DNA from 2 places in the Proteiniborus sp. MB09-C3 genome. Region 1 is predicted to be linked to the other one. Evidence: a T-box and tRNA genes for the amino acid it is inferred to sense, from the RefSeq annotation. Region 1 holds a T-box; the other holds one or more tRNA genes.

The links. The T-box of region 1 lies ahead of ileS (isoleucine--tRNA ligase). A T-box ahead of a tRNA ligase gene usually reads a tRNA of that ligase, here a tRNA-Ile.
Region 2: it encodes a tRNA-Ile, which carries the amino acid that the T-box ahead of ileS (isoleucine--tRNA ligase) is inferred to sense. The anticodon was not compared.

What each region holds. Positions count from the first base shown of each region.
Region 1 is NZ_CP127161.1:3,357,981-3,373,152, forward strand. Features, by position in the region: gene QO263_RS16570 (hypothetical protein) at 1-908, opposite strand, end outside; gene ileS (isoleucine--tRNA ligase) at 1,289-4,396, opposite strand; T-box leader at 4,617-4,834, opposite strand; gene QO263_RS16580 (DUF3899 domain-containing protein) at 4,999-5,397, opposite strand; gene QO263_RS16585 (ABC transporter ATP-binding protein) at 5,459-6,568, opposite strand; gene QO263_RS16590 (ABC transporter ATP-binding protein) at 6,561-8,351, opposite strand; partial or broken gene QO263_RS16595 (ATP-binding cassette domain-containing protein) at 8,325-8,699, opposite strand; gene QO263_RS16600 (ABC transporter permease) at 8,703-10,172, opposite strand; gene QO263_RS16605 (ABC transporter permease) at 10,159-11,130, opposite strand; gene QO263_RS16610 (ABC transporter substrate-binding protein) at 11,201-13,552, opposite strand; gene QO263_RS16615 (HAD family hydrolase) at 13,828-14,568, opposite strand; gene QO263_RS16620 (hypothetical protein) at 14,982-15,107, shown strand; gene QO263_RS16625 (hypothetical protein) at 15,135-15,172, shown strand, end outside.
Region 2 is NZ_CP127161.1:2,968,634-2,983,805, reverse strand. Features, by position in the region: gene QO263_RS14770 (peptidoglycan recognition protein family protein) at 1-311, shown strand, start outside; gene QO263_RS14765 (hypothetical protein) at 547-705, shown strand; rRNA gene QO263_RS14760 (16S ribosomal RNA) at 1,698-3,298, shown strand; tRNA gene QO263_RS14755 (tRNA-Ala) at 3,441-3,516, shown strand; tRNA gene QO263_RS14750 (tRNA-Ile) at 3,577-3,653, shown strand; rRNA gene QO263_RS14745 (23S ribosomal RNA) at 3,841-6,781, shown strand; rRNA gene rrf (5S ribosomal RNA) at 6,872-6,988, shown strand; tRNA gene QO263_RS14735 (tRNA-Asn) at 6,994-7,068, shown strand; tRNA gene QO263_RS14730 (tRNA-Leu) at 7,076-7,164, shown strand; tRNA gene QO263_RS14725 (tRNA-Glu) at 7,231-7,305, shown strand; tRNA gene QO263_RS14720 (tRNA-Val) at 7,383-7,458, shown strand; tRNA gene QO263_RS14715 (tRNA-Asp) at 7,476-7,552, shown strand; tRNA gene QO263_RS14710 (tRNA-Thr) at 7,705-7,780, shown strand; tRNA gene QO263_RS14705 (tRNA-Tyr) at 7,867-7,952, shown strand; tRNA gene QO263_RS14700 (tRNA-Gly) at 8,090-8,163, shown strand; tRNA gene QO263_RS14695 (tRNA-Arg) at 8,209-8,285, shown strand; tRNA gene QO263_RS14690 (tRNA-Gln) at 8,336-8,411, shown strand; tRNA gene QO263_RS14685 (tRNA-Lys) at 8,430-8,505, shown strand; tRNA gene QO263_RS14680 (tRNA-Ser) at 8,521-8,609, shown strand; tRNA gene QO263_RS14675 (tRNA-Ser) at 8,619-8,710, shown strand; tRNA gene QO263_RS14670 (tRNA-Pro) at 8,738-8,814, shown strand; tRNA gene QO263_RS14665 (tRNA-Ile) at 8,850-8,926, shown strand; tRNA gene QO263_RS14660 (tRNA-Phe) at 8,936-9,011, shown strand; tRNA gene QO263_RS14655 (tRNA-Asn) at 9,165-9,239, shown strand; tRNA gene QO263_RS14650 (tRNA-Met) at 9,259-9,334, shown strand; tRNA gene QO263_RS14645 (tRNA-Glu) at 9,445-9,519, shown strand; tRNA gene QO263_RS14640 (tRNA-Val) at 9,597-9,672, shown strand; tRNA gene QO263_RS14635 (tRNA-Asp) at 9,690-9,766, shown strand; tRNA gene QO263_RS14630 (tRNA-Thr) at 9,919-9,994, shown strand; tRNA gene QO263_RS14625 (tRNA-Tyr) at 10,081-10,166, shown strand; tRNA gene QO263_RS14620 (tRNA-Gly) at 10,305-10,378, shown strand; tRNA gene QO263_RS14615 (tRNA-Arg) at 10,424-10,500, shown strand; tRNA gene QO263_RS14610 (tRNA-Gln) at 10,551-10,626, shown strand; tRNA gene QO263_RS14605 (tRNA-Lys) at 10,770-10,845, shown strand; tRNA gene QO263_RS14600 (tRNA-Ser) at 10,861-10,949, shown strand; tRNA gene QO263_RS14595 (tRNA-Ser) at 10,959-11,050, shown strand; tRNA gene QO263_RS14590 (tRNA-Ile) at 11,061-11,137, shown strand; tRNA gene QO263_RS14585 (tRNA-Trp) at 11,213-11,286, shown strand; tRNA gene QO263_RS14580 (tRNA-Pro) at 11,313-11,389, shown strand; tRNA gene QO263_RS14575 (tRNA-Ile) at 11,401-11,477, shown strand; tRNA gene QO263_RS14570 (tRNA-Ile) at 11,525-11,601, shown strand; tRNA gene QO263_RS14565 (tRNA-Phe) at 11,614-11,689, shown strand; gene QO263_RS14560 (substrate-binding domain-containing protein) at 11,902-12,780, shown strand; gene pstC (phosphate ABC transporter permease subunit PstC) at 12,832-13,686, shown strand; gene pstA (phosphate ABC transporter permease PstA) at 13,686-14,552, shown strand; gene pstB (phosphate ABC transporter ATP-binding protein PstB) at 14,558-15,172, shown strand, end outside.

The DNA.
Region 1 (15,172 bases):
AAGTATTTTAATATATAGCTTCTACCCTGTTGATCTTTATATATGAATTTCTCGATTTCTGCCCCAGTTGAGGCATCTTCAATAGGAATCATGTTATATTCTGCTGTATCTGACTGTATAATCATAGAATAGTCTCTAGACTTAGAGTATCTAAGGTTTTTAAATTCTCCCTCATACCTATTCTCGTACTCCCTGTCCACTCCAATTGATTTAAGCCAATCTCTTTTAAAATCTATGTCAACATTTTGACTTATGAGTTCTTCTACACTATTGTTCTCAATAAGATATTTGACTAAAGAACTTGCAGTATCCTTAGCTATCTTTATTTCATCTTCTGTGTTCCATTCTTCATAAAATCGTCCACCAAATAAACCTAATATACTCATGTCATCTGTGCTCTTATAATAATCTGTAAGGTAAGCGTTATCTTTTTTCTCTCCAAATACATAATCACTTAATCCATGTATTATCCAAGGCTCTGTTAGATTGTAGCAAGCTCTAATTAAAGCTTCTCTATACATATCATTTTCTATTTCTTCTATGGTAGTATATACATTTTTTCCTCCAACATAGAAACCGGTATCTAATAGAGTGTCTAAAACATATACATTAACTTTTTCTTCAATAAGTATTCCAACTTTTTTCTCAATATATTTTATATCAGAGAAAACTTTTTTTATGATTTCTTTGTTGTTTTTCTCATCATACAGCTTTTCTAAAAATCCGATCCCTACTTTGTCCGATTCTCCATAGTACATATCAAAGTTTCTTATACATACATCATTGCTTTTAAATTTCTGTAATGTAAAATCTAGGTTAGCTGGAATATCTTTAGAACAGGCTGATAGAAGGCAAAGAAATAGTATTGTAGCGAGTATAAAAGATACGACTTTCAAGTACTTTTTCATTACTATAATCGTCCCCTTTAATAGTTTTATATATTTAGGCTTTAACGATTACCAAAAGATTGTAATGAAAATATATTCTATATTGTAATTAAATATAGTCTATAATGAAATGTCATCAGATATGAATGTCAGAGATGAAAGTATGCAAAATTTTGTAATATTGTGTTTCAGCTGTAATGTTATTGATACTATAGCATAAATAGCATGTCGATAGTCGCTGAATCTTGTCAAAGAAGATATTAAAAACTTGTAACACTTGTATTTATACTTGCTTTTTTCAAGCGAGTAAACTTCGTAATTATGAAAAATTTATCTCTTTAGCTTTATCAAAAAACACCGTATTCCAAAATTTGGAATACAGCGTTCTTTTTAACTAATTGCTATTGAACTTTTTCAAGCTTTAAGCCAGTTTCATGATCATTTAGGCTGTGCTTTTCAAAGCTATTGTCTTGAGCTCTTTCTATACTCAAAGCTAATGTTTCCTTTTTAATATAATCTTCATGAACTTTGACTGCCTTAGCTATTTCATCATCAGTCTCATAAAATATTTTAATGTTATCCATCATTTCATAGCCATTATTTTTTCTCATCTGTTGCACCTTTGATATAAGCTCTCTTGCAAAGCCTTCATTGATCAGATCATCTGTTAGTGTAGTATCTAGAATTACAAAGTGGTTATCTTCCATTGCAACTGTAAAGCCTTCTTTTGCAGTTATTGTAACTGTTACAAACTCCCTTGTAACTTCAAAATCTTCGCCGCCAAGGTTTACAACTACATTTTCTCCACTTTCTATTTTAGGAGCAGCAACTGAACCGTCTAGCTCTGAAAGCACTTTGCCAAAATCTTTAATCTTTGGACCTAATACAGGGCCTGCTACTCTAAAGTTTGGCTTTAAGCTGAAATTCATATATTCATTCAAATTTTTTGCAAATTCTACTTCCTTGACATTAAGCTCCTCTTGTATCAATGGCACTAAATCTGAAATCTCCTCTTCATGCTTTCCATCAATTAAAACTTTTTGGATTGGCTGACGAACTTTTATCTTTACAGACTCTCTAGCCGCTCTGCCAAGTCCTACTAAGTCTCTTACAAGGTCCATTTTATGCTCTATTTTCTTGTCAATATATTCTTTCCTTACTACAGGATAATCACTTAGATGAACTGAAAATTCTCCTGTAAGATTTTTATAGATTTCTTCTGATAGATATGGAGCAAATGGAGCTATCATTTGAGATATTCCAACTAATATTTCATAGGTCGTATTATAAACAGCTTTCTTATCTTCAGTTAATTCCGTTTCCCAGAAACGTCTTCTAGAACGTCTTATATACCAGTTAGATAAATCCTCGTTTGCAAAATCTTGAATCTTTCTAACTGCTTTTGTCAAATCATATTCTACTAAATCCTCTTCAACTGCATTTAACAGGCTGTTAAATTTAGAAATAATCCATCTGTCCAGTTCAGGTCTATCTGATACTTCCACATAAAAATCCTTTGGATCTATTTCGTCAGTATTTGCATATAGCGTAAAGAAGTTGTAAACATTCTTTATAGTTCCAAAGAATTTGCTTAATACTTCTTTAAGACCATCTTCATCGAATTTAGTAGGTGTCCATGCAGGAGATACATAAAGAAGATACCATCTTAACGCATCTGCACCGTATTTATCGAACAACTCAAATGGATCTACTGTATTTCCCCTAGACTTAGACATTTTCTTTCCTTCCTTGTCTAGTATCAGGTCATTCACTAGTACTCTCTTGTAAGGTGACTTTCCAGTTACAAATGTAGATATAGCCAATAATGAATAGAACCAACCTCTTGTCTGGTCAATACCTTCACATATAAAGTCTGCTGGAAATAGCTCTTCAAAGAATTTTTCTTTATTTTCAAATGGATAGTGATGTTGTGCAAAAGGCATCGAACCACTATCAAACCAACAATCTATGACGTCTGTTACTCTTGTCATAGTTCCACCACATTTTTCGCATTTGATGTGAACATTATCTACATGTGGTCTATGAAGCTCTATATTTTCGTCTATAGGCTCTATAGCTTTCTCAACTAATTCTTTCCTTGAACCTATACTTTGTGTATGGCCACATTCACATCTCCAAATGTTTAGTGGAGTTCCCCAATATCTACTTCTAGAAATAGCCCAGTCATTAAGATTTTCAAGCCAGTTTCCAAATCTCTTTTCTCCTACATAATCAGGATACCATTTTACAGAGTTATTGTTCTCTATAAGCTGATCCTTAAGCTTAGTCATTTCTATATACCAGCTTGGCTTTGCATAATATAATAGTGGTGTCTTACATCTCCAGCAGTGTGGATAGTTATGTGCCATTTTTTCTTTTTTAAATAGCTTTCCTTCACCATGGAGCCATTTAATTATTTCTATGTCTGCATCCATTACAAACGTGCCCTTCCATGGTGTGTCGATATATTTTCCATCTTCATTTACAGGCTGTAATACTGGAAGATTGTATCTCTTTCCGGTGTTGTAGTCATCTTCTCCAAATGCAGGAGCAGTATGAACTATACCTGTACCGTCTTCTGTAGTTACATAGTCAGCTACAGTTACAAAAAAAGCTTTTTTGTCAGCCTTTACAAATGGCATAAGCTGTTCATATTCAATATATTCCAAGTCTTTTCCCTTTAATTCTTCTAATACTTCAAATTCTTGATCTCCAAATACTCTCTTTGATAAAGTTTTTTCAACATAATATACTGTTCCATCTGATTTTACTTTTAAATATGTGGCATCTGGACTTACTGTAAGAGCAACGTTTGAAGCTAATGTCCAAGGTGTTGTAGTCCAAACTAGAAAATATTCATCTGCATCCTTTCTCTTAAATTTGACTATAACTGTATTAGTCTTTATTTCTTCATACCCTTGAGCTACCTCATGTGAAGCTAATCCTGTACCACATCTTGAACAGTATGGCAATATCTTATGTCCTTCATATATTAATCCTTCTTTGAAGAATCTGTCTAATATCCACCATACGCTTTCGATATAATTATTATCTAAAGTTATATATGCATTGTCTAAGTCTATTTCATAAGCCATTCTCTTAGTCATTTCTCTCCAAAGGCTTTCATAGGTGAATACTGATTCTCTACACTTCTCATTAAATTCTGCAAGTCCATAATTTTCGATGTCATGCTTATCTTTAAGCTTTAATTGCTTTTCCACTTCAATTTCAACTGGAAGTCCATGAGTGTCCCAGCCAGCTTTTCTTTTTACTTGAAAACCCTTCATAGTCTTATATCTGCATACTGAATCCTTTAATGTTCTTGATATAACATGGTGAATACCTGGTCTACCATTTGCTGTAGGAGGTCCTTCAAAAAATACAAAAGGTTTGCTGCCATTGCGGACTTCTACTGTTTTAGTTAAAATATCAATATCATCCCAAAAATCTGATATTTGCTTTTCATTTTCTGATACTGATAGATTAGAGAGTTCTTTAAACTTTTGCATGATTTCACCCTTTCAATAAGTTAAAATTTATACAATATGATTAAAAATATTTAAATACTAGTCTTCCTTAACTTTCCGCAGTCTCGCAACACAAATTTATTTGTTCGCTGTTGCTCACATAAATTTGGAGCTCGTTGCGTTTGACCTACCATCGATTTTCTGATAAAAACATTCAGAAAATCGGGTTAGGTCATAAAAAAAAATCCCTAGGTCAAAAAAACCTAGGGACGATTATTTACCGTGTTACCACCCAAATTATAGGAATATAAGCTTCCTATCACTCATTACAATTTAACGCATATACACGTAATGCTTTACTTAATTTCAAGCATCAAGCTCAAAGGTGATTTTCATAAAAGGTTCCGCAATAATCTCTCACCACTGATTATCTCTCTGTATACTAAATCCTTTTATTACTGTCCTCGTCATAGCTTTTATATATTTTATTGTTTAATGACATATTATAATGTAATATTTAATAATATACCATATTATCAAATATTGTCAAGTGTAAATATTTGAAAAATAACAATAAGGTCATGGGAAAAGCTCAAGAACACAAAAAGCATGAATTTTCATTCACGCTTTTTGTGCCGTTTATTCTAGACATAATAAAACAATACATTAAACACTATGGATAATAGTAAAAACACACCACCTGCAACAAGAAAATGTGCTATTGAATATTCCTTATCTCTCTGCTGTTTAAAATCAAAATAAGTTTTTGGAAAATTAGTATCTCTATTTTCTTTTCGCTTGAATGTTTCCCTAATTAATCTAGAGCTATAGATAAAAATATCAAACATTCCTCCGTTACTTACTAAAAGCAAGATACCAATTCCTCCTATAATTACGGCAGGTACAAGAAAGCCATCACTTAATATCCTTACAATATAGGATGTATCAGAGGCGCCAAATATGTTTTTATAGGAAAATACAGCATATGCCATTATAATTCCTACTGTAAAAGTAATAATATATTTTATATATCTATTGCTCATTTTCTACTCTCCCAAATACATAGTGTTCATCGCATTAAAAATTAAAATGGATACAATTAAATTAATATGAGCTAGCATTTAATTGTTTCACATATTTATTATATTCAGCCTCATTGCAATAAACATAGTGCTCATCTCCAATATCCCTCAAGGTAGGCTTATCAATTGAATAATCATGCTCTAATGAAGGATTATATGTTATCCTTTTACGCTTTCTTTCATAATGCGGATCTGGAAGAGGAATAGCTGATAATAAGGATTTTGTGTAAGGATGCATTGGATTCTCAAATAAATCCTTTGAAGAAGCCAATTCTACAATCTTACCAAAATACATAACACCTATTCTATCAGAAAAATATTTAACAACAGATAAATCATGGGCAATAAATAAAATTGTAAGACCCATTTGATTCCTTAAGTCATTAAGTAAATTTATTATCTGAGCTTTAACAGAAACATCCAATGCACTTATAGGCTCATCAGCAATGACTAATTCTGGTTCTAGTGTCAATGCACGAGCAATACCTATTCTTTGACGCTGCCCCCCACTAAATTCATGAGGATAACGTCCAGCATGCTCAGGAACAAGTCCAACTAAGTCAAGCATCTTATAGACTTTGTCATCAATAAATTTTTCATCCTTAACTCCATTAATTCTCAAACCCTCTGCAATAATTTCACGAACAGTCATACGAGGATTTAAGGAAGCAATCGGGTCTTGGAATATCATCTGAATCTTAGTGATTATTCTTTCATTTTTAATTCCAACTTTTTCAGCATATATTTTATCACAATTATCATTATCACGTTTTGCTAATTTTATCAATTCCATTTGCTCTGCTATAAGCTTATTAAGTCTTTCTTTTTCTTGTGCATCAGCAGTTTTCTTTTTAGCTTTTGCTTCTTCTATAATCTCTTCATAGGAACCTACACCAGCACAAATTCTTTGGTCCTTAAAATATACATTGCCCGAAGTGATGTTGTTAAGCTTTATTATAGTCCGTCCTGTAGTAGTTTTTCCACAGCCTGACTCACCAACAAGGCCAAACACCTCGCCCTTCTTAATATAAAAGCTCACATCATCTACAGCCTTTAATACTGCTTTTTTCCCCAGTGGGAAATACTGTTTCAAATTTTCTACCTTAAGAAGTACATCTTTTTCATTATGCATTCTCTGCCACCCCCATATTCCTCATTCTTTCAATACGGTCTATAACAATTTTAGGTGGCTCTACCTTTGGTGCACTTGGATGAAGCAGCCAAGTAGCAGCATAGTGAGTAGGTGTTATTTTAAACAATGGTGGCTGCTCCTCAAAATCTATTTGCATGGCATACTTATTTCTAGCCGCAAATGCATCTCCAACAGGTGGAAATAACATATTAGGAGGAGTACCTGGTATTGCATCTAACTTTTCTTTTGTATCCAAATCAGGCATAGATGCCAAAAGAGCCCATGTATATGGATGTGCTGGCTCATAGAATACTTCGTCTGCAGTTCCTATTTCAACAATTTTGCCTGCATACATAACTGCTATTCTATCTGCAATATTAGCAACAACACCTAAATCGTGAGTTATAAATATAACTGAAAGCTGTCTTTCTGCCTTTATTTCATTAATCAATTCCAATATTTGAGCCTGAATCGTAACATCAAGAGCTGTAGTAGGCTCGTCACATATGAGTATATCAGGGTTAGCTGCTAAAGCTATTGCTATAACTATACGCTGTCTCATACCACCTGAAAATTGAAACGGAAATTGATTGTATCTTTTCCTTGGTTGCGGTATCCCAACTTCTTTCATTAGCTTAATAGCTCTATTTTTAGCCATGTTTGGTGTTACTCTATATACCATTGCTAAAGCCTGCTGCTTTAAGTGTTCTACCATTTCTTCAGATAGAATATGAAAGTCTATATCTGTAATATTGTCAATTTGATTTTTATATAAATCAATTAGATTTTTGATTAGTTTCACAGTATCTGATTTTAAAAGCTCTAAATCAACTATAACAGCAGGAGTAACTTTATGTGTGACCTTACCTTTCGCCCTAAGTTTTTCAATTTTCTTATTTTCTTTATCAAAACGGTTGTTATTCTTCTTATTTGATACAATACCGTTAAAATATTTATTCACAGCACTCATAATACTTGTACTAAAGGTATATGAAGCACTTTCTTTTCTAATAGATAATTTATCTATTGAATTGTTAACAGCATCGATCATTTTTTTTGCTGCATTTATGCAAGTATCTTTTTCCCAATCAACATTTTCAAAAACTGAAATATTAGCTTCAAGTGCTTTTATAGCTTCTTTTTTTGCTTCAAATGACTTCATATATGAATACTCTATTGCTTTTTCAATCATATTTTTAAAATCATTTAGGAAATTTTCATTAAAAAAAGCCTGCATAGTTTTATTTAAAGTATTTATATCTATATCTTTTATATTTGCTTCTTTTTTATAGGTTATATAATATGCCATAGCTAAAAAATCTGGCTTTGGCAGAGAAGTTGCTTCATCTAATATTTTTGCTATGTCATTTAAAATACTTGAAATAGTACCTTGGTTTTTAACATCATTGTATGCTTTTGCAGCTTCTGTCAAAGCTTCGACTTTCTTAGTAAGCTGACTATTATTTGCTACAACATAATCATTATAGGTTTTGTTTAGTTCAGGTATAATATATTTAATCTGCTCACGAATTTCCTTTGGATCTCCTTTTAAAATATCAATCAATAGATCCTTAATTTCATAGGAAGCATCAGAAGCGTATTGATATGCAATATTATATGCTTTTTCTAATTTAATTCCTTCATTGATAATCTTATTGAAGATATCAATTTTTTCTTCAGTATTGGCAACTCCAGCTTTTTGCAGATTCTCTTTTAAAAGAGTTCTTTTTAAATCATACTCTTTTTTTGCAGATCTTTGATTTGACTTCCCATTTAAAAGCATTGCCTCTGTAAGCTGTTTACCAATTCTCATAATAGGGTTTAAGCTCGACATAGGATCTTGAAATATCATGGATAACTTGTTCCCACGATAATCATGAAATTCATCCTCAGATATTTTTAACAAATCCTTGCCATCATATATTATTTCTCCGCTTTCAACAATACTATTGGGAGCTAGTAATCCAAGAACAGCCTTAGCAGTAACGGATTTGCCAGAGCCTGACTCTCCAACTATGGCCAAAGTTTCACCCTTATACAAATCTAAATCAATATCTCGAACAGCTTTGACTGTACCGTCATTAGTTCTAAATGAAACTCTTAGGTTTTTTATATCTAATTTTTTTTCCATATCTTAGCCCTCCGAACCTCTTAGTGATGGGTTAAATGCATCACGTAGTCCATTGCCAAATAAGTTAAATGATATCATCAGCAATGATATATATAATGCCGGGAAGAAAATAGCATGGGGATACGTTGATAATGCAGTTTGACCGTTAGAAAGCAATGTGCCGACACTTGTCAATTTTGACGTCTGTAAATTCACTATTCCCAAATATGAGAGGATTGACTCTGTGAAAATCACACCAGGGATAATCAATATTGTAGAGGTAATTATAGTCCCTATAGCATTTGGTAAAATATGGCGGAATATAAGCCTTCTATCTTTTGCCCCTAATGTCCTAGCGGCTAATACATATTCCTGCCCTTTAAATCGATAGAACTGTGATCTAACCCGATATGCGGGTCCAATCCAACCCGTTAGTATAAATGCAAACAACAGGGAAATAACTGGCCCAAGTTTTCTTGCAAAATGCATTTGAAACAATGCAAAAGTCACTATACTAGGAATTGAGCCCATAATCTCAGCAAAACGCTCCATCATCAAATCCAGGGTTCCGCCATAATAGCCTTCAATAGCACCATATATTGTTCCAAGAAATATGTTTATAGCAGAAACAGTTATTCCTAATATAAATGATAATCTTGCACCACTTGCAAGACGAACAAGAATGTCCTGTCCAAATCCATCACTGCCAAATAAGAAACAAGGATAAAAGCCATTGGTATATTTGTAATATTCATAGTATAAAACACGAGTCCTATACTGGTTTCCTCCCATTTTCATCGTATAATATGCATATCCATCTGGGCTATTTTTGTCCTCCAAATAAATGCTCTGATAATTACCGTTTTCATCATAAATAGCTGCACCTTTAGAAGTATGAGCAAACCAATAGTTAGGATCAGTATCAAAGCCAGGAGCTACTTTGGATAAATCAATTAGCGGATACAATATCTGTATTCCAGTTTCTTTTTCATATGCTAACACATCTTCGTATTCCTTCTGTGTTAGATTTTTATATACATATCCAGTTTTCATATATGAATCCAGTGTGACATCATAATAAGTAGTAGTAGTATTCCTTGGCCCCGGTCCTTCATAAGTATTATGCACCTTAACTATAGCTCCAGGAATAGCATTGTAGTAATCAAAGCTTTGCTGGTTGTATGTATATTTTGAATGTCCTTTCATAATACCAAATTTAGATAGAAACTCGCTTTTGGGCAGAGTATAAGTATAAAAACCATCTTTATAATCAACAGCATATTTGGAAAACATAGGAACCAATATGGCGAATAACAGCTGCAAACCTATTATGCAAGCTGCAATAACAGAGCCCCTATTTCTACTAAAACGAAGCCATGCATCCTTTAAATATCCAATTGGTTTAGTATCAAATTTTAGGTCATGGATAGTTTCATCTTGTTGGACTAAAACAAATTTTTCTAAAGGCATATGTTTAATATCAGTTGCTTTCATTAGTCTTTCCTCCTCCCATTCTAATACGTGGGTCTACTATTCCATAACTTAAATCTACCAACAAACCACTTACTAATCCTATAATTAGATAAAACATACTAATTGCCATAAATACACTATAATCTCTTAAAATAATTGATTGAACATATACATTGCCTATGCCAGGAATTGCAAATATACTCTCAATAATCATTGATCCTCCTAATATTCCCATAAATTCACCTATAATCATAGGCAATATAGGAACTAGAGAGTTACGAAAGGCATGTCTGAATGTGGCTTGTCCTATAGTCAAGCCTTTTGCACGAGCTAAGAGCATATATTCACTTGTTAGAGTTTCAGTAAGCTCAGCTCTTGTAAAACGCATAAACCTTGCAATAATACCAAATGACAATGCCATTATAGGAAGAGCCATAGTATATAACATCTTCATGCTGAAGAAATCTGTACCTGATTTAACTACAATAGGAAACCATCCTAGTTTAAAGCCTAGAAAATATTGTACTATAAAAGCATAAACATAATTAGGTACTGAAATAAATAGCATTACTATTACAGATATAACCTGATCCTGCCATCTGTTTTTCTTCAGTGCTGCATACATACCAAATACTATACCAAAAGGCACTCCAATAAGCATAGTGTAAGTATTAACTGCTACAGTAGCAGGTAGTTTATTTGCCAAATAACCTGTTACAGGCTTCAAATATGGTCCAATAGTGGTACAAAAGCCCCAGTCCCATTTAGTAAAAATATTCCTCAAAAATATTCCATACTGTGTAAGTATAGGTTTATTATATCCCCAGGCTTCACGCATGGCTTTAACAGCTGCTGCAAAGTCACCCATTCCTGGAGGTATTTGATTGGGCAACATACGAACTAAAACAAAGCATATAGTCATTATGATAAAAAACGTAATGAGCATTAGACCTAATCTTTTCAATATATATTTAGCCATATTCTCTCTCCCAACTTATCATATAATAGTCTACTAAGGTGAAACACCTTAGTAGACTTTAGTTTAATAATTAATAGTCAAGTTGATTATTGTTATCTGAACAATATTTTTCCCATTCTGCGTCTGTATAGTTGTATGTCATATAACGTACACCACCGAACTGTATTATTTGAACAAAATCATAAGTTGGATATTCTATTTTTTGTGAATATAATGAAGTTGCAGTTCTATAATAAATTGGTGTAGTAACATATGTCTCTAGTATCCCATACTCCATACCAGCAAGTATTTGAAGTTTTGTATCAGGATCTGCTGTTACATATTCACCATTACATAGAGCTTCATACCACTCAAGGAATGTCTTTGTCATCTCTTCTCCATTTACATTGATAGTACATTTTTGAATATCTGGTTTAAATCCATATTCATGCAAAGATTCATACTTAGTATAAACCTCCATTAAACCATATGGATCCATTCCGGAACCGCCCCAAGTACTGATTATGATTTCAAATGCTCCTTGTTTAGCATGGTCATAATAATCTTCGTCAGGTACCATTTTTATTGTAACCTTATTTTCTAATGGTGTACCTACAATTGCAGCATTTATAGCATCCTGTACAAAGTTAACTATCTTAACATAACTTTCATCAGATTTATAGACCAAAAATTCTAATTCAATCTTATCTCCAGCTTTTATATCTCCAGCAGCTAAAGCATCATTATATGCTTTTGTAAACAATTCTGCAGCCTGTACCTTATCATAACCAGTTATATCATCTACGCTGTCAGCATTGTACAACTTCATTAATGCTTGTTTTCCTTGTTCTGAGCCTCTATAAGACGAACCTGTTTCAGGATCATATATATACAAATTATTAAGTAATCCAAAGCCAGCAACATGCGTTGCTGTACATTGCGCAGCAAACTCTTGCCTATCTATTGATAAAGCAAATGCCTTACGGAAATCCTTGTATGCTAATATAGTTCTATTTACTCCTGGAACCTCACGACTCTTAAGCGCAGCCTTATCACTATTAAAAGTAAATTTAGAAGTATAGGTTTGAGGAGTATACAATATATAGTCACTTGTTCTATATGTTCCCATATCCTCTGCAATTAAGTCTACATTATCAAGCTTTCCTTGAATGAATAGCTGTAAAGCTGTAGCTTGAGCAGGAACTATCTGAGTATCTATTGCAGTTGTTTGGAACAATCCTTCATGTTTTCCATCAGTGTAGCCATACCAGTTTTCATTTCTTTCCATTCTTATTTGCTTATCTTGCTGATATTCAGTTAATTTATATGGTCCATAGGACATATAAGTATCTACTGAGGTACCATAAGTTGTCTTTATTATATCTCCTGTTTCTTTTTTGTTTTTCTCATACAAGCCTTCATGTACTAGCCAGCTGCCACCTGCCAGATTATATTTCAAATAGAAATCTGTTATTGGTTTGCTTAAAATAAGAGTTATTTCGTATTCTCCTGTTTTCTTTAAGCCAACTTTTTCAAAATCCATGCTTTCTCTTTCACCATCATAAGTAAAGCAGAATTCCTTATATGCTTCAGGATTAGTGTCTCCAATTGCTTTAGCTATAGTTAAAAGGTCTTTCTTAGCTTCATCTGTTAAATCATTATAGTCTTGTGAAGAGTATTTTGCAAAAAGGTCATTGCCTGCCTCATCCATAAATGGACTAGAATCTGAATCATAATATTTTTTTGCAGTATCACCATTAAAAAAAACTACTGGTTTTGTTAAGCTGAATTTCATATCAGAGTCAGCTACATCACGGTAAGCATCATCCTTATATATATCAGTATATATAGGTTCATTTTGTTTATAATAATCTTCTGCATTAGCTAGAGTTAGAGTTCCTGAATAATAACTACTTGCACGATAATTTTTCATTTCAGGATTTAACATCTGCTTCATAGAGTAGATATAATTATCTGCATTGATTTTGTCCCCATTTTCCCATGCTGCTTTTTCATTTAAGGCAATCTTAAATGCATATCCTTCTGTTGCATCAGCAGGTACTCCATAAACTTCATTTCCTGCATATTCTTTAGTAATATCTACTGGAAAATCAACTGCCATCTCAGGCACAAATACATATTTATCATAGGTTTCATTAAATCCATACTCGTAAAGTCCAAATTGCGTATAAGTCATAATGTAACTGTCAGAATTGGTTTCCCACTCATGAGGATTCCATGTTTTAGGAGATCCTGCCATGTAATCATTATATGTATAGCTAGCATTACTTTGATTACCATCTACTTTGCCAGGATCATCGCCATCACCAGTTGTACTTGGAACATCCTTGCCCTTACAGCCAACTGCTGAAATCATCATGCTAAGCACCAACATTAATACAAGCATTGGTCTCAACACTTTAAAGATTTTTTTTCTTTTCATTTTTTTACCCCCTTATTTTTTTTGAGATACGTCTTTATGCTTTTTAACGTATCAGCCTTAATATAATTATATACTACCTTAGAAATAATTATATATCTTTCCGTTCTTTTGTCAATCATATTCTGAAAATTATATATTTTCTCGACATTCTTCGTCAAAGTTCGTCAAGATTTAACAGAAATTTCCTATTAGGGATTTTAATTAGACACATTGCAAATACTCAATATCATAAATAAAGAACTTAAAGAAACAATCTAAGCACCATTTTTTAAATTTTATTCATATAATCCTTTTATAATCTCTGTGTCAGAGTTTAATTTATATACTATATCCTTTCTCTCTACTATTATCTGAGTTTTCTTTGAAAGCTCTGGATCATTCTTTATGGAATTGAAAAGATTTTTATTGGGATTGATAGCTATAGGATTTCCTACCATTTTTAGCATAGAAAAATCTCCTTGAGTGTCTCCATAGGCAAAGCTATTTGGCAAATCTACATCATATTTTTCAACAAATTCATCTATAGTCTTCTGCTTATTATCTGAATCCCACATCTTAATGATTTCACCAGTAAAGTTATTGTTTTCATCTACTACATATGTTGTCCCTCTAAATTCAGTGACACCGTATTTTTCAGCCATCTTAGATACTAAAAAATCAGGGCTTCCAGAGATGAAAAAAATTTTATGCCCTTCTTTTCTGTGCCAATCAATTCTTGTTCTAGAATATTTGTAAACCTTATCACCATTGAGGTTTATGACTTGACTTGCAATGAATTCTATATTTGACTTGTTAACTCCCTTTAGTTCCTTTAAATATACATCTGCTAGCTCCTCTAAATAGTCTTCATAATCACCATATCTTTTTTCCCATTCATCATAAGTATGCTTGACACTGCTATGCCAAATGTATGGGTCTATAACCTCGTATTTTATTAGCTTCTTAAAATGCTGAATCATTAGTGAATTTCTATAAATAGTTCCATCTATATCAAAAAATGCTGATATGTTACCCATTTCTACCACCCCTTTATTAAGATTAAATATTACTATTATATTCTGATAATTATAAAATTGCAATTGATTATTGCATTTTTTATACCCATATTTTTATTAAATATATGGCTATTATAATATTTCTTCCCTATTCCATGTGTACTATTCAAAAAAGTTAAACTTCTTTTTCACCAAAAAAACTACATTACATATAATGTATTAACAACATAAAATATGTTTGATTGTTAATATAAAGGAGGGTATTTTTATGACAGAGACTACTGGTAAACAAGGATGCGGCTTTTTTGGAGGAGAATTTATTTGGATAATTATCATCATTATTATCTTCTGTTGCTTCTGTAACCGTGACGGATTTGGTAAATGGTAATCTTTAAGTCACACCACTAAATCAACAATATAAAGGAGGGTGTTTCATGGTAGATACTGCTGGTAAACAAGGATGTGGATTCTTTGGAGGAGAATTTATTTGGATAATTCTTATTATCCTTATAATCTGTTTCTGCTTCTCCGGTTCTAGCTGTGGATTTGGTAAATTTTAATCTATAAAAAAATAAGGAGGTTGTGTTATGGTAGAAACTAATTGGAGACGTGATTGCGAAGGCGG
Region 2 (15,172 bases), 390 kb from region 1:
CAGAACAGAATGCTGTAGAGCTAATAGCCTCTATACTAATAGAGAAAGACTGGGGAACAGATAGAGTAAAACCACATAAACATTGGAGTAGCAAACAATGTCCTAGAATAATCCTCCCATATTGGAATGATTTTATAAAGTGTATAGATGAAGAAGTGAAAAAAGAGAAAAGTAACGAAGTATCCTCGTGGGCCAAAGAGGCTCATACATGGATAGTAAAAGAAAAAATAAGTGATGGAACTAGACCAAAGGATCCTATAACAAGAGAAGAAGTATGGGCTATGCTACATAGAATTAGGATAGATAATTAGACTAGGGTTCAAAAACTCTAGTCTTTTTTTACTTTTAAAAATTCTAAAATCATGTAATAACATTCGATTCTTTAGATGTGTCATCAGAAGGTTTAATTTATGTAGTCAGAGTATTTTTAGTTTCTGCTTTTAAAATACAAAATTCTGCATAACATAGTAAGAAAGAGAGCATTAACATAGACTATTATGGAAAGGGGTACTAAATATAGATATTATAAAAGAATGGACTTATATATTGGAAAGGGTAAATTCTGCTATTGTAGATTATAAAAGTATACTGGAAAGTGATGAAATAACTTATGATATGAAAATGTATTGCTATGAAAAAATAAAGAGTAAGATAAAGTACAAAGAATTAATAGAAGAAACATTAAGGAAATTAACGAACATATAATATTAGAAACTTAGATGGAAATTACTCTTATATATTCTTGTAACTTTAGCACATAAAAAAATAGAAAGCTAGAATTAAGCTTTCTATTTTTTATGTGTGTCAATATCAAAGTACGAAGCTATGTTAAATCAAATCATAAATTACATCTAATTTTAAGTCATAACACTATGTTTTGCTTTTAATTAACCTAACCCCAAAAACAATTACAGAATATTATTACAAGTATCAAAAAGAAAAATAATAAACTACTGCCATTTCCAAATATACCAAGTTTAGATTCTGACATTACTACACCTCCTTATTCTTCCTAAAATTAAGTCTAGGTAATCAATGTTTGTTTCTAATAACAGTATATGTAATGATTTATAAATTGGTTTATGTTCTTTTTACAATAATCCTAGATTATAATACTTTTTATATAATTGACATGATTCGCCAAGATAAATAATTATTGAATATTTGTTGAAAAAAGAACAATAATATGATATATTAGTGAAAGTTGCTTTTAATTAAATTTTATGCAAAAAAGAAAAGCATAAAAACCTATTGACAATTATCAAATAATTTGTTATAGTAATAAGGTCGTCACTAATCGACAAGAAATGATACAAAAAATAGATTCAAAAAGCAATTGACAAGAAAATTCTAAAATGCTATACTAGACAAGTCGCTAAAGAAGCCTAATATGAACTTCTTGGTGATGGATTGTTAAATAGTAAAAAAAGAAATCAATTAGGTTTCAAAAAACTGTTGACAAATAAGCTCGAAAATGCTATGATATAAAAGTTGCTGAAAAAATGTGTCTTGATGAACATATAGTAGATGTGCTCCTTTAGACACTCATAACAATAGCCCTAACGGGCGAAATAATAGTTGGTCTTTGAAAACTGAACAGTGAGAAGTCACAAGCAAACATCCAAAATTTCAAATTTTGAGATACGCTTAAAAATACATGTCAACGTTATAACGAGTGACAGGAGAACAAAAAGCTTTTATATGAGAGTTTGATCCTGGCTCAGGATGAACGCTGGCGGCGTGCTTAACACATGCAAGTCGAACGAGCATGATATTCAACACTGAGTATTCAGACGAAATTCTTTTATGTCATCCTGAGCGATAGCGAAGGATCTCAGGCAAATAGAACTGAGTATTGAGTGTTGAATATTGTGTTAGTGGCGGACGGGTGAGTAACGCGTGGGAAACCTGCCCTATACAGGGGGATAGCCTCGGGAAACCGGGATTAATACCCCATGAAGCTCAAGTGTCGCATGATACGTGAGTCAAAGATTTATCGGTATGGGATGGTCCCGCGTCTGATTAGCTAGTTGGTGAGGTAACGGCTCACCAAGGCGACGATCAGTAGCCGGCCTGAGAGGGTGAACGGCCACACTGGAACTGAGACACGGTCCAGACTCCTACGGGAGGCAGCAGTGGGGAATATTGCACAATGGGGGAAACCCTGATGCAGCGACGCCGCGTGAGCGAAGAAGGCCTTCGGGTCGTAAAGCTCTGTCCTAAGGGAAGAAACGGACGGTACCTTAGGAGGAAGCCCCGGCTAACTACGTGCCAGCAGCCGCGGTAATACGTAGGGGGCGAGCGTTATCCGGAATTACTGGGCGTAAAGGGTGCGTAGGCGGCCTTTTAAGTCAGATGTGAAAGGCTACGGCTTAACCGTAGTTAGCATTTGAAACTAAAGGGCTTGAGTGCAGGAGAGGAGAGTGGAATTCCTAGTGTAGCGGTGAAATGCGTAGATATTAGGAGGAACACCAGTGGCGAAGGCGACTCTCTGGACTGCAACTGACGCTGATGCACGAAAGCGTGGGTAGCGAACAGGATTAGATACCCTGGTAGTCCACGCCGTAAACGATGAGTGCTAGGTGTTGGTGGAGACATCCATCAGTGCCGCAGCTAACGCATTAAGCACTCCGCCTGGGGAGTACGGTCGCAAGACTGAAACTCAAAGGAATTGACGGGGACCCGCACAAGCAGCGGAGCATGTGGTTTAATTCGACGCAACGCGAAGAACCTTACCAGGGCTTGACATCCCTCTGATCGGATTAGAGATAATCCTTTATCTTCGGATACAGAGGAGACAGGTGGTGCATGGTTGTCGTCAGCTCGTGTCGTGAGATGTTGGGTTAAGTCCCGCAACGAGCGCAACCCTTGCCTTTAGTTGATAACAGGTAAAGCTGATAACTCTAGAGGGACTGCCGGTGACAAACCGGAGGAAGGTGGGGATGACGTCAAATCATCATGCCCCTTATGTCCTGGGCTACACACGTGCTACAATGGTCGGTACAACGGGAAGCAAGACTGTGAAGTTAAGCAAATCCCAATAAGCCGATCCCAGTTCGGATTGTAGGCTGCAACTCGCCTACATGAAGTCGGAGTTGCTAGTAATCGCGAATCAGCACGTCGCGGTGAATGCGTTCCCGGGTCTTGTACACACCGCCCGTCACACCATGAGAGTCGGTAACACCCGAAGCCAGTGAGCTAACCTTAAAGGAGGCAGCTGTCGAAGGTGGGATCGATGATTGGGGTGAAGTCGTAACAAGGTAGCCGTATCGGAAGGTGCGGCTGGATCACCTCCTTTCTAAGGAGAAGTACCTTTTCACTGTTCAGTTTTGAGAGGCTAACAAAGTCTTTCAAATAGATAAAACTTAATAAAGAGAAAGAGAAACTAAAAGAGAATCTAAACAATTCTCATTTTTAACTCTCAACACTCAATAAAATATGGGGGTGTAGCTCAGTTGGGAGAGCACCTGCCTTGCAAGCAGGGGGTCAGGAGTTCGAATCTCCTCATCTCCACCATAATTATAGCTTTTGTTTATTGACATTAGTTATATGTGTCCGTAAGGACTGCCATTATGTGGGCTTGTAGCTCAGGTGGTTAGAGCGCACGCCTGATAAGCGTGAGGTCGGTGGTTCGAGTCCACCCAGGCCCACCACATAAAAGAAATCTCAGAAACTAAGATTTCTGGGTATCATTTGTACCTTGAAAACTACACAGCGTAAGAAAGTTTTAAAATCAAGACAGAAAAGATTGAAAAACTACAATTCAAACGGAAACTCAGAAACAAAGTTTCTGAGTACTACAATTACACCAAATCAAAGATTTGGGTAATTGCAGCATCTGGTCAAGATACTAAGAGCATAGGGTGAATGCCTTGGCACTAGGAGCCGAAGAAGGACGGGATAAGCACCGAAATGCTACGGGGAGTCGCAAGTAGACATAGATCCGTAGATATCCGAATGGGGAAACCCACCTAAGGAGAACCTTAGGAATCATCTACTGAATCCATAGGTAGATAGAAGGCAGACCAGGGGAACTGAAACATCTAAGTACCCTGAGGAAGAGAAAGAAACATCGATTCCCTAAGTAGCGGCGAGCGAACGGGGAAGAGCCCAAACCAGTAGAGGTAACTTTACTGGGGTTGCGGACCAGCATAACGGTAGGGAAAATCTATAGTAGAAGAGGTCTGGAAAGGCCCACCATAGAAGGTGAAAGTCCAGTATACGAAATAGATAACCCACCAGCTGAGATCCAGAGTACCACGAGACACGAGAAACCTTGTGGGAAGCAGGGGGGCCCACCCCCCAAGGCTAAATACTACCTAGTGACCGATAGAGAATAGTACCGTGAGGGAAAGGTGAAAAGAACCCCGGGAGGGGAGTGAAAAAGAACCTGAAACCCTATGTTTACAAGCAGTGGAAGTTCTATATATGAACGACCGCGTACTTTTTGTAGAACGGGCCAACGAGTTACGATATGCAGCAAGGTTAAGTACTTAAGGTATGGAGCCGTAGGGAAACCGAGTCTAAATAGGGCGATTAAGTTGCATGTCGTAGACCCGAAACCGGGTGACCTACCCATGGGCAGGTTGAAGTTGAGGTAAAACTCAATGGAGGACCGAACCGCTTAGCGTTTAAAAGCTATCGGATGACCTGTGGGTAGCGGTGAAATTCCAATCGAACCCGGATATAGCTGGTTCTCCTCGAAATAGCTTTAGGGCTAGCCTCAAGGAAAGTGACGTGGAGGTAGAGCACTGACTGGTCTAGGGGCGCGCATGCGTTACCAAAACCTATCAAACTCCGAATGCCACAGTCATATACTTGGGAGTCAGACTATGTGAGATAAGTTTCATAGTCAAAAGGGAAACAGCCCAGACCACCATCTAAGGTCCCAAAGTACAAGTTAAGTGGGAAAGGATGTAAGACTACACAGACAACCAGGATGTTGGCTTAGAAGCAGCCACACATTCAAAGAGTGCGTAATAGCTCACTGGTCGAGTGGTCTTGCGCCGAAGATTACCGGGGCTCAAACTAGTCACCGAAGATGTGGGATACGTAAGTATCGGTAGAGGAGCATTGTATACAGGTAGAAGCTATACCGAAAGGAGTAGTGGACAGTATACAAGAGAGAATGTTGGCATGAGTAGCGAGAGGTGAGTGAGAATCTCACCCATCGAAAGCCTAAGGTTTCCTGAGGAAGGCTCGTCCACTCAGGGTTAGTCGGGACCTAAGCCCAGGCCAAAAGGCGTAGGCGATGGACAACAGGTTGAAATTCCTGTACTACCAGAAGGCGCTAAAAGAGAAGGAGTGACGCAGGAGGATAGGTTAAGCACACCGTTGGTTGAGTGTGCCTAAGCAAGTAGGGAGTATCTAAAGGCAAATCCGTAGGTACAATATCCTGAGAAGTGATGGGGAGCGAAATACAAGTAGCGAACTAACTGAATCCACACTGCCAAGAAAAGCTTCTATCAAGCCTAAAGGTACCCGTACCGCAAACCGACACAGGTAGGCGAGGAGAGAATCCTAAGATGAGCGGAAGAACTCTTGTTAAGGAACTCGGCAAATTAACCCCGTAACTTCGGGAGAAGGGGTGCCGAGGGAGGTGAAGTGCAAGCCACATAAGCCTCCTTCGGCCGCAGTGAATAGGCCCAGGCGACTGTTTACCAAAAACACAGGTCTCTGCTAAATCGAAAGATGAAGTATAGGGGCTGACACCTGCCCGGTGCTGGAAGGTTAAGGGGAATGCTTAGCGCAAGCGAAGGTAAGAACTTAAGCCCCAGTAAACGGCGGCCGTAACTATAACGGTCCTAAGGTAGCGAAATTCCTTGTCGGGTAAGTTCCGACCCGCACGAAAGGTGTAACGATCTGGGCACTGTCTCAACAAGAGATCCGGTGAAATTGTAGTACTCGTGAAGATGCGAGTTACCCGCGACTAGACGGAAAGACCCCGTGGAGCTTTACTGCAAGCTGACATTGGATTTTGGTATCCTATGTACAGAATAGGTGGGAGACAGAGAAATCAGTGCGCCAGCATTGGTGGAGTCGTCGTTGGGATACCACCCTTATGATACTGAAGTTCTAACCATAGGCCATGAAACTGGTTTTGGGACACTGTCAGTTGGGCAGTTTGACTGGGGCGGTCGCCTCCTAAAAAGTAACGGAGGCGCTCAAAGGTTCCCTCAGCACGGTCGGAAATCGTGCGAAGAGTGTAAAGGCAGAAGGGAGCTTGACTGCGAGACCCACAAGTCGAGCAGGAACGAAAGTTGGACTTAGTGATCCGGTGGCGCCGAGTGGAAGGGCCATCGCTCAACGGATAAAAGCTACCCCGGGGATAACAGGCTTATCTCCCCCAAGAGTCCACATCGACGGGGAGGTTTGGCACCTCGATGTCGGCTCGTCTCATCCTGGAGCTGTAGCAGGTTCCAAGGGTTGGGCTGTTCGCCCATTAAAGAGGCACGCGAGCTGGGTTCAGAACGTCGTGAGACAGTTCGGTCCCTATCTGTCGTGGGCGTAGGAAATTTGAAAGGAGCTGTTCCTAGTACGAGAGGACCGGAATGGACAGACCACTAGTGTATCAGTTGTCCTGCCAAGGGCATGGCTGAGTAGCCAAGTCTGGTAGGGATAAGCGCTGAAGGCATCTAAGCGCGAAGCCCCCCTTAAGAAAAGATTTCCCATCTGGTAAACAGAGTAAGACCCCAGAAAGACTAACTGGTTGATAGGTCGTAGGTGTAAGAGCAGCAATGCTTTAAGCTAAACGATACTAATAGGTCGAGGGCTTGACCAGAAATATGGACGCTGTGTAGTTTTTAAGGTACAAATAAATACCTTAAAACTAAATATATATAAGCTCTGAACAAATGATTTAGGGCATAAATCCAGTGACAATAGCGAAGGGGTCACACCTGTTCCCATACCGAACACAGAAGTTAAGCCCTTCAGCGCTGATGGTACTTGGTGGGAAACCGCCTGGGAGAGTAGGGCGTTGCTGGATGGTATTCCTGGGTAGCTCAACGGCGGAGCAACCGGCTGTTAACCGGTAGGTTGTGGGTTCGAGTCCCACCCTAGGAGCCAGCAAAATGCCGGGGTGGCGGAACAGGCAGACGCACAGGACTTAAAATCCTGCGATCCCCAAAGATCGTACCGGTTCGATTCCGGTTCCCGGCACCAGCTATTATATTTGTCCCTAGGACAATAGTTAAGAGTGTTGTAAGGATTAACTATGATAAATAATAAGGCCCTATGGTCAAGCGGTTAAGACATCGCCCTTTCACGGCGGTAACCCGGGTTCGAATCCCGGTAGGGTCACCAACTTTAGTATCTGTCCGTCAGGACAACATTTAGGAGTGTCTGTAAAGATCACATAAATTCAATATTTAAAATTTTATGGGTGCATAGCTCAGCTGGGAGAGCACCTGCCTTACAAGCAGGGGGTCATAGGTTCGAGCCCTATTGCGCCCACCATAAATAATTGACATTTTGGCCTGGTAGTTCAGTTGGTTAGAATGCCAGCCTGTCACGCTGGAGGTCGAGGGTTCGAGTCCCTTCCAGGTCGCCAATAGTTTTTAATATGTAAAGCAATATGCTGGTGTAGCTCAATTGGCATAAGCAGAGAACCCAAACCATGCTTTTAGTTTGGTGTGAATCGCTTAGTTGCTTATAAGGAGTTAATGCAGTAAAAAAAGTTAATCCGAGAAGTAAAGACAATGTGCTGGTGTAGCTCAATCGGCAGAGCAACTGACTTGTAATCAGTAGGTTGAGGGTTCAATTCCTTTCACCAGCTCCATTATGACCTAACCTAATTTGCGAAGCAAATTAAAGGTAGATCAAACGCAATGAGCACCAAAATTGTGTTACTAGACTGTAAAATATGGAGGGGTTCCCGAGTTGGCCAAAGGGGACGGACTGTAAATCCGTTAGCTGTGCTTTCACTGGTTCGAATCCAGTCCCCTCCACCAAAAATAAATACATGCGGGTGTAGCTCAGTGGTATAAGCAGAGAACCCAAACCATGCTTTTGGTTTGGTGTGAATCGCTTAGGTGTCCCAGAAACAAGCCGCAACTAAAGTAAGTAATATATAGAGTTACTAATACATGCGGGTGTAGCTCAGTGGTAGAGCCCCAGCCTTCCAAGCTGGTTGCGAGGGTCCGATTCCCTTCACCCGCTCCATAAAAAGTAACATATAATTATATCCAATAAGAGCAAAAATAATATGTACCCATAGCTCAGTAGGATAGAGCAACGGCCTTCTAAGCCGTGTGTCCGGGGTTCGAATCCCTGTGGGTACGCCATAATAATCCTAGTGGACATTGCTACAGCTGTCTCAAGGAAAAATAATTGTTGGGGTATAGCCAAGTCGGTAAGGCACCAGACTTTGACTCTGGCATTCGTAGGTTCGAGTCCTGCTACCCCAGCCAGTATAATCTGCTAACATTGACCCATTAGCTCAGTCGGCAGAGCACCTGACTTTTAATCAGGGTGTCCCGCGTTCGAATCGCGGATGGGTCACCATTAAACAAATAACATGGAGGGGTACCGAAGCGGTCATAACGGGGCGGTCTTGAAAACCGTTAGGGTGCAAGCCCACGTGGGTTCGAATCCCACCCCCTCCGCCAAAATAATATGGAGAAGTACTCAAGTGGCTGAAGAGGCTCCCCTGCTAAGGGAGTAGGTCTCGTTTAGGGGCGCGAGGGTTCAAATCCCTCCTTCTCCGCCATTCGGCTGGATATATTTCATACTAAATCGGGGTGTAGCGCAGTTTGGTAGCGCACGTGGTTTGGGACCATGGGGCCGGGGGTTCGAGTCCCTCCACCCCGACCAATAATAGAAATATAATTAGTCGTGATATTATATGAGGGCCTTTAGCTCAGTTGGTTAGAGCGTCCGGCTCATAACCGGCAGGTCCGGGGTTCGAATCCCTGAAGGCCCACCATTATTATTTGCCCAGATAGCTCAGTAGGTAGAGCAGGGGACTGAAAATCCCCGTGTCGGTGGTTCGATTCCGCCTCTGGGCACCAATTAAAGACCCTTGTCGTTATAGAAAATGATGGGGGTTTTTTAATCACCACAAGCAATACCTTAAATTACCAAGCAAATACTATTGACATAATCAATCCTATATGATAATATATATTTTGTCGCTAAGTTAAAAATTAATTAGCCATGAGTATTCCTGGGTAGCTCAATGGCGGAGCAACCGGCTGTTAACCGGTAGGTTGTGGGTTCGAGTCCCACCCTAGGAGCCAATAAATATATTTAAATCATCGCGGGGTGGAGCAGCTGGTAGCTCGTCGGGCTCATAACCCGGAGGTCGTCGGTTCAAATCCGGCCCCCGCAACCATAAAATTCATATTTAGGACAAAAATTAAGATTGTCTGTAGGAGAAACCATTATATCAGTATAAGTGCAGGTAATAAACAGAAGCCTGATAAGGACAATTAAAATGATAATGGCCCTATGGTCAAGCGGTTAAGACATCGCCCTCTCACGGCGGTAACCCGGGTTCGAATCCCGGTAGGGTCACCAACTTTAGTATCTGTCCGTCAGGACAACATTTAGGAGTGTCTGTAAAGATCACATAAATTCAATATTTAAAATTTTATGGGCGCATAGCTCAGCTGGGAGAGCACCTGCCTTACAAGCAGGGGGTCATAGGTTCGAGCCCTATTGCGCCCACCATAAATAATTGACATTTTGGCCTGGTAGTTCAGTTGGTTAGAATGCCAGCCTGTCACGCTGGAGGTCGAGGGTTCGAGTCCCTTCCAGGTCGCCAATAGTTTTTAATATGTAAAGCAATATGCTGGTGTAGCTCAATTGGCATAAGCAGAGAACCCAAACCATGCTTTTAGTTTGGTGTGAATCGCTTAGTTGCTTATAAGGAGTTAATGCAGTAAAAAAAGTTAATCCGAGAAGTAAAGACAATGTGCTGGTGTAGCTCAATCGGCAGAGCAACTGACTTGTAATCAGTAGGTTGAGGGTTCAATTCCTTTCACCAGCTCCATTATGACCTAACCTAATTTGCGAAGCAAATTAAAGGTAGATCAAACGCAATGAGCACCAAAATTGTGTTACTAGACTGTAAAATATGGAGGGGTTCCCGAGTTGGCCAAAGGGGACGGACTGTAAATCCGTTAGCTGTGCTTTCACTGGTTCGAATCCAGTCCCCTCCACCAAAAAATAAATACATGCGGGTGTAGCTCAGTGGTATAAGCAGAGAACCCAAACCATGCTTTTGGTTTGGTGTGAATCGCTTAGGTGTCCCAGAAACAAGCCGCAACTAAAGTAAGTAATATATAGAGTTACTAATACATGCGGGTGTAGCTCAGTGGTAGAGCCCCAGCCTTCCAAGCTGGTTGCGAGGGTCCGATTCCCTTCACCCGCTCCATAAAAAGTAACATATAATTATATCCAATAAGAGCAAAAATAATATGTACCCATAGCTCAGTAGGATAGAGCAACGGCCTTCTAAGCCGTGTGTCCGGGGTTCGAATCCCTGTGGGTACGCCATAATAATCCTAGTGGACATTGCTACAGCTGTCTCAAGGAAAAATAATTGTTGGGGTATAGCCAAGTCGGTAAGGCACCAGACTTTGACTCTGGCATTCGTAGGTTCGAGTCCTGCTACCCCAGCCAGTATAATCTGCTAACATTGACCCATTAGCTCAGTCGGCATAAGCAGGGGACCCAAATCATGCTTTTGATTTGGGGTACATCGCTTAGTTGCTTAGAATGAGTTAGCATAATAAAGTAGTGAATCCGAGAAATAAATTAAAATTGACCCATTAGCTCAGTCGGCAGAGCACCTGACTTTTAATCAGGGTGTCCCGCGTTCGAATCGCGGATGGGTCACCATTAAACAAATAACATGGAGGGGTACCGAAGCGGTCATAACGGGGCGGTCTTGAAAACCGTTAGGGTGCAAGCCCACGTGGGTTCGAATCCCACCCCCTCCGCCAAAATAATATGGAGAAGTACTCAAGTGGCTGAAGAGGCTCCCCTGCTAAGGGAGTAGGTCTCGTTTAGGGGCGCGAGGGTTCAAATCCCTCCTTCTCCGCCATGTTTTTTTAGGGCCTTTAGCTCAGTTGGTTAGAGCGTCCGGCTCATAACCGGCAGGTCCGGGGTTCGAATCCCTGAAGGCCCACCATTAAGTAATTAAATTAAAGGCATAATTAAGTTGGTGGAATGTAGGCATTCAAAGCTATTATTCTACCTAAGATATAGGGGTGTGGTGAAGTGGTATCACACTGGTCTCCAAAACCATTAGTGGGGGTTCGATTCCCTCCACCCCTGCCAATTTTATAATAAAATATTACAATGATCGGGGTGTAGCGCAGTTTGGTAGCGCACGTGGTTTGGGACCATGGGGCCGGGGGTTCGAGTCCCTCCACCCCGACCAATAAAAATGATGGGCTTGTAGCTCAGGTGGTTAGAGCGCACGCCTGATAAGCGTGAGGTCGGTGGTTCGAGTCCACCCAGGCCCACCATCAATAATTTTCCCATTAGATACTAATTATATACTTCATATTTATGAGGGCCTTTAGCTCAGTTGGTTAGAGCGTCCGGCTCATAACCGGCAGGTCCGGGGTTCGAATCCCTGAAGGCCCACCATAATAATCATTTGCCCAGATAGCTCAGTAGGTAGAGCAGGGGACTGAAAATCCCCGTGTCGGTGGTTCGATTCCGCCTCTGGGCACCAAAAAAAGTTTAAGCGAGATTAGATAATCTCGCTTAAACTTTTTTTGGTATCTATTGTCTTATACATAGAATATTACCTTTCCCTATACTACATTTCTTAATATTCCACATATTATTGAAAAGTTTTACTTACATTTTACATAACCTTACCTCTTCTTTTTACTTATATAAATTATAATGACATTGAAAACAAAATAAAGGAGAGTATAAAACATGAAAAAAACAATATCTGCTATGTTACTTTTAGTATTGGCTTCAACCTTATTTATAGGATGCTCTAAATCAGAAGACGGATTCAATACAAGTAAAGATATCTCAGTTATATCTAGAGAGGATGGTTCCGGAACAAGAGGAGCATTTATAGAGCTTTTTAAAATTGAAGAAAAGGATAGCGATGGAAAAAAAATAGATAAGACAACTAAGGAAGCTACTATTGCAAACAAAACTGATGTTATGTTGACTAATGTTTCAGGTGATCTTTATGCAATAGGATACGTTTCTATGGGTTCATTAAATGATAGTGTAAAAGCATTAGATATTGATAATGCTGCTGCAAATGTAGAAAATATTAAAAATGGAACCTATAAAATTTCTCGTCCATTTAATATAGCAATAAAAGGCGAGGCAACTGGACTGAAGAAAGATTTCATTGATTTCATACTGAGTGCTGATGGACAATCAGTAGTAGCTAAAAGCTACATTCAAATTAATGATAGTGCACTTGCTTATAGCGGTACTAAACCAAGCGGTAAGATTGTAGTAGCAGGTTCTTCTTCTGTAACTCCTATAATGGAGAAATTAAAAGAAGCTTATATATCTGTTAATCCCAATGCTAATATTGAAATTCAACAAAGTGACTCAACAACAGGAATTCAAGCAGTGATTGATGGAACTTGCGATATAGGTATGGCATCTCGTGAATTAAAAGATAGCGAAAAGGCAAGCTTAACACCTATTGAAATTGCATTGGATGGTATTGCTGTTATAGTCAATACTGATAATCCATTAGACAATATTTCTAGTGATGAAGTAAAGAGTATTTTTACAGGAAGTTTTACTAGCTGGAATGAAGTAATTAAAGAAACAAAATAATGGAATTATTGAAATAAAGTCAAATAAACCCTTTATGTTTAGGAGAAAAATATGAAAAATTTCAAAGAAGTATTAATGAAAAATGTATTTTTAATCGCTGCTCTAGCTTCTATTATTGCCGTAGCATTAATTTGTATTTTTCTGTTCGCTAACGGTATTCCTGCTATGAGCAAGATAGGTGTATTTCAATTTCTTTTAGGAAAAGATTGGTCACCAGGAAATGAGCCAGCGGCTTATGGTATCTTTCCAATGATACTTGGCAGCATATATGTTACCATAGGTGCACTTATTATTGGTGCACCAATTGGTGTTTTAACAGCTGTTTTCATGGCTAAATTTTGTCCAAAAAAAATCCATAAAATTTTAAAACCAGCAGTAGGATTGTTGGCGGGAATCCCCTCAGTTGTATATGGATTTTTTGGACTTGTAGTAATAGTTCCATTTGTAAGAAATGTATTTGGTGGTAATGGAAGCAGCATATTAACAGCCTCTATTTTACTTGGAATTATGATACTACCTACTATAATTGAAGTAAGCGAGTCGGCCATTCGTGCTGTTCCTGATAGCTATTATGAAGGGGCATTATCATTAGGAGCAAGTAGAGAGAGAAGTATATTTTTCGCGACTCTACCTGCTGCAAAATCAGGAATAATTGCAAGTATAGTGCTTGGAATTGGAAGGGCAATCGGTGAGACTATGGCTGTAATTATGGTAGCAGGAAATCAAGCGAGAATGCCAGCAGGATTATTGAAGGGTATTAGAACCTTAACAGCTAATATTGTTATAGAAATGGGTTATGCGGCCGATTTGCATCGAGGAGCACTTATTGCTACAGCAGTAGTGCTGTTCGCATTTATTCTCATCATCAATTTTATTTTTTCGATGCTAACAAGGAGGAAAATATAATGGAGCATATTAACAAACAGACTTTTAAGAGTCAGGTAAAGGCATATAAGAAAAACCCATTATCTATGATACTGTTTTTGATGGTGACAATATCAGCTATTCTGACTTTTACAATCCTATTATTTCTAATTGGTTATATGTTAATTAAAGGTGTTCCACATATTTCCCTTGATCTTTTTTCGTGGAAATATACTACAGAAAATGTTTCTCTTATGCCAGCTATAATAAATACCATAATTATGGTTGTGCTGTCATTGCTTATAGCAGTTCCATTAGGAATCTTTTCAGCAATTTATTTGATAGAGTATGCTAAACGTGGCAACAGAATTACTAGAATAGTCCGATTAACTACAGAAACCCTTTCGGGTATACCTTCTATAGTATATGGATTATTTGGATTGCTATTTTTTGTAACAACACTTGGATGGGGTTTTTCATTGCTGGCTGGTGCCTTTACCCTTGCTATTATGATATTGCCACTAATTATGCGTACTACTGAAGAAGCATTAAAAGCAGTACCTGATTCATTTCGTGAAGGTAGCTATGGTCTGGGTGCTGGAAAATTAAGAACTGTATTTAGAATCGTGCTGCCATCTGCTCTTCCTGGAATATTGGCAGGAATTATTCTTGCCATTGGGAGAATTGTTGGAGAAACAGCGGCACTAATGTATACGGCAGGTACTGTAGCTGAAATACCATCAAATTTACTTTCCTCAGGACGGACCCTTGCCATTCATATGTACGCACTTTCTAGCGAAGGATTGCATACTGATAAGGCGTATGCTACAGCTGTAGTATTACTTATTATAGTTTTATTTATCAACTGGCTTTCAGCATACGTGGCGAAAAAAATAGTGAAAGGATAACAGCTATGAAAGATAAATTTAAAATAAATGATTTGAAACTCTATTATGGGGAATTTATGGGACTTAAAGGTGTAAATCTGACAATACAGAGCAACGAAATTACTGCTTTCATCGGTCCATCAGGATGTGGTAAATCTACTTTACTAAAAACTCTTAATCGTATGAATGATTTGGTAGAAAATTGCAAAATTACAGGAGAAGTACTTCTTGATGGAGAAAATATTTATGGAGATATAGATATTAACCAACTTCGTAAGCGTGTCGGTATGGTATTTCAAAAACCTAATCTTTTTCCTATGAGTGTATATGACAATATTGCCTTTGGACCAAGAACTCATGGAATTCGTTCGAAAATGAAGCTAGACGAAATTGTGGAAACCTCTTTAAAAAGCGCAGCAATATGGGATGAAGTCAAAGACAGATTAAAAAAGAACGCTCTAGACTTATCAGGTGGACAGCAGCAAAGGCTTTGTATAGCAAGAGCTTTAGCAATCCACCCAGAGGTTCTGCTCATGGATGAGCCTACCTCAGCCCTAGATCCTATTTCAACCTCAAAGATTGAAGACCTTGTACTTGAATTAAAAAATGATTATACTATTATTATGGTTACGCATAATATG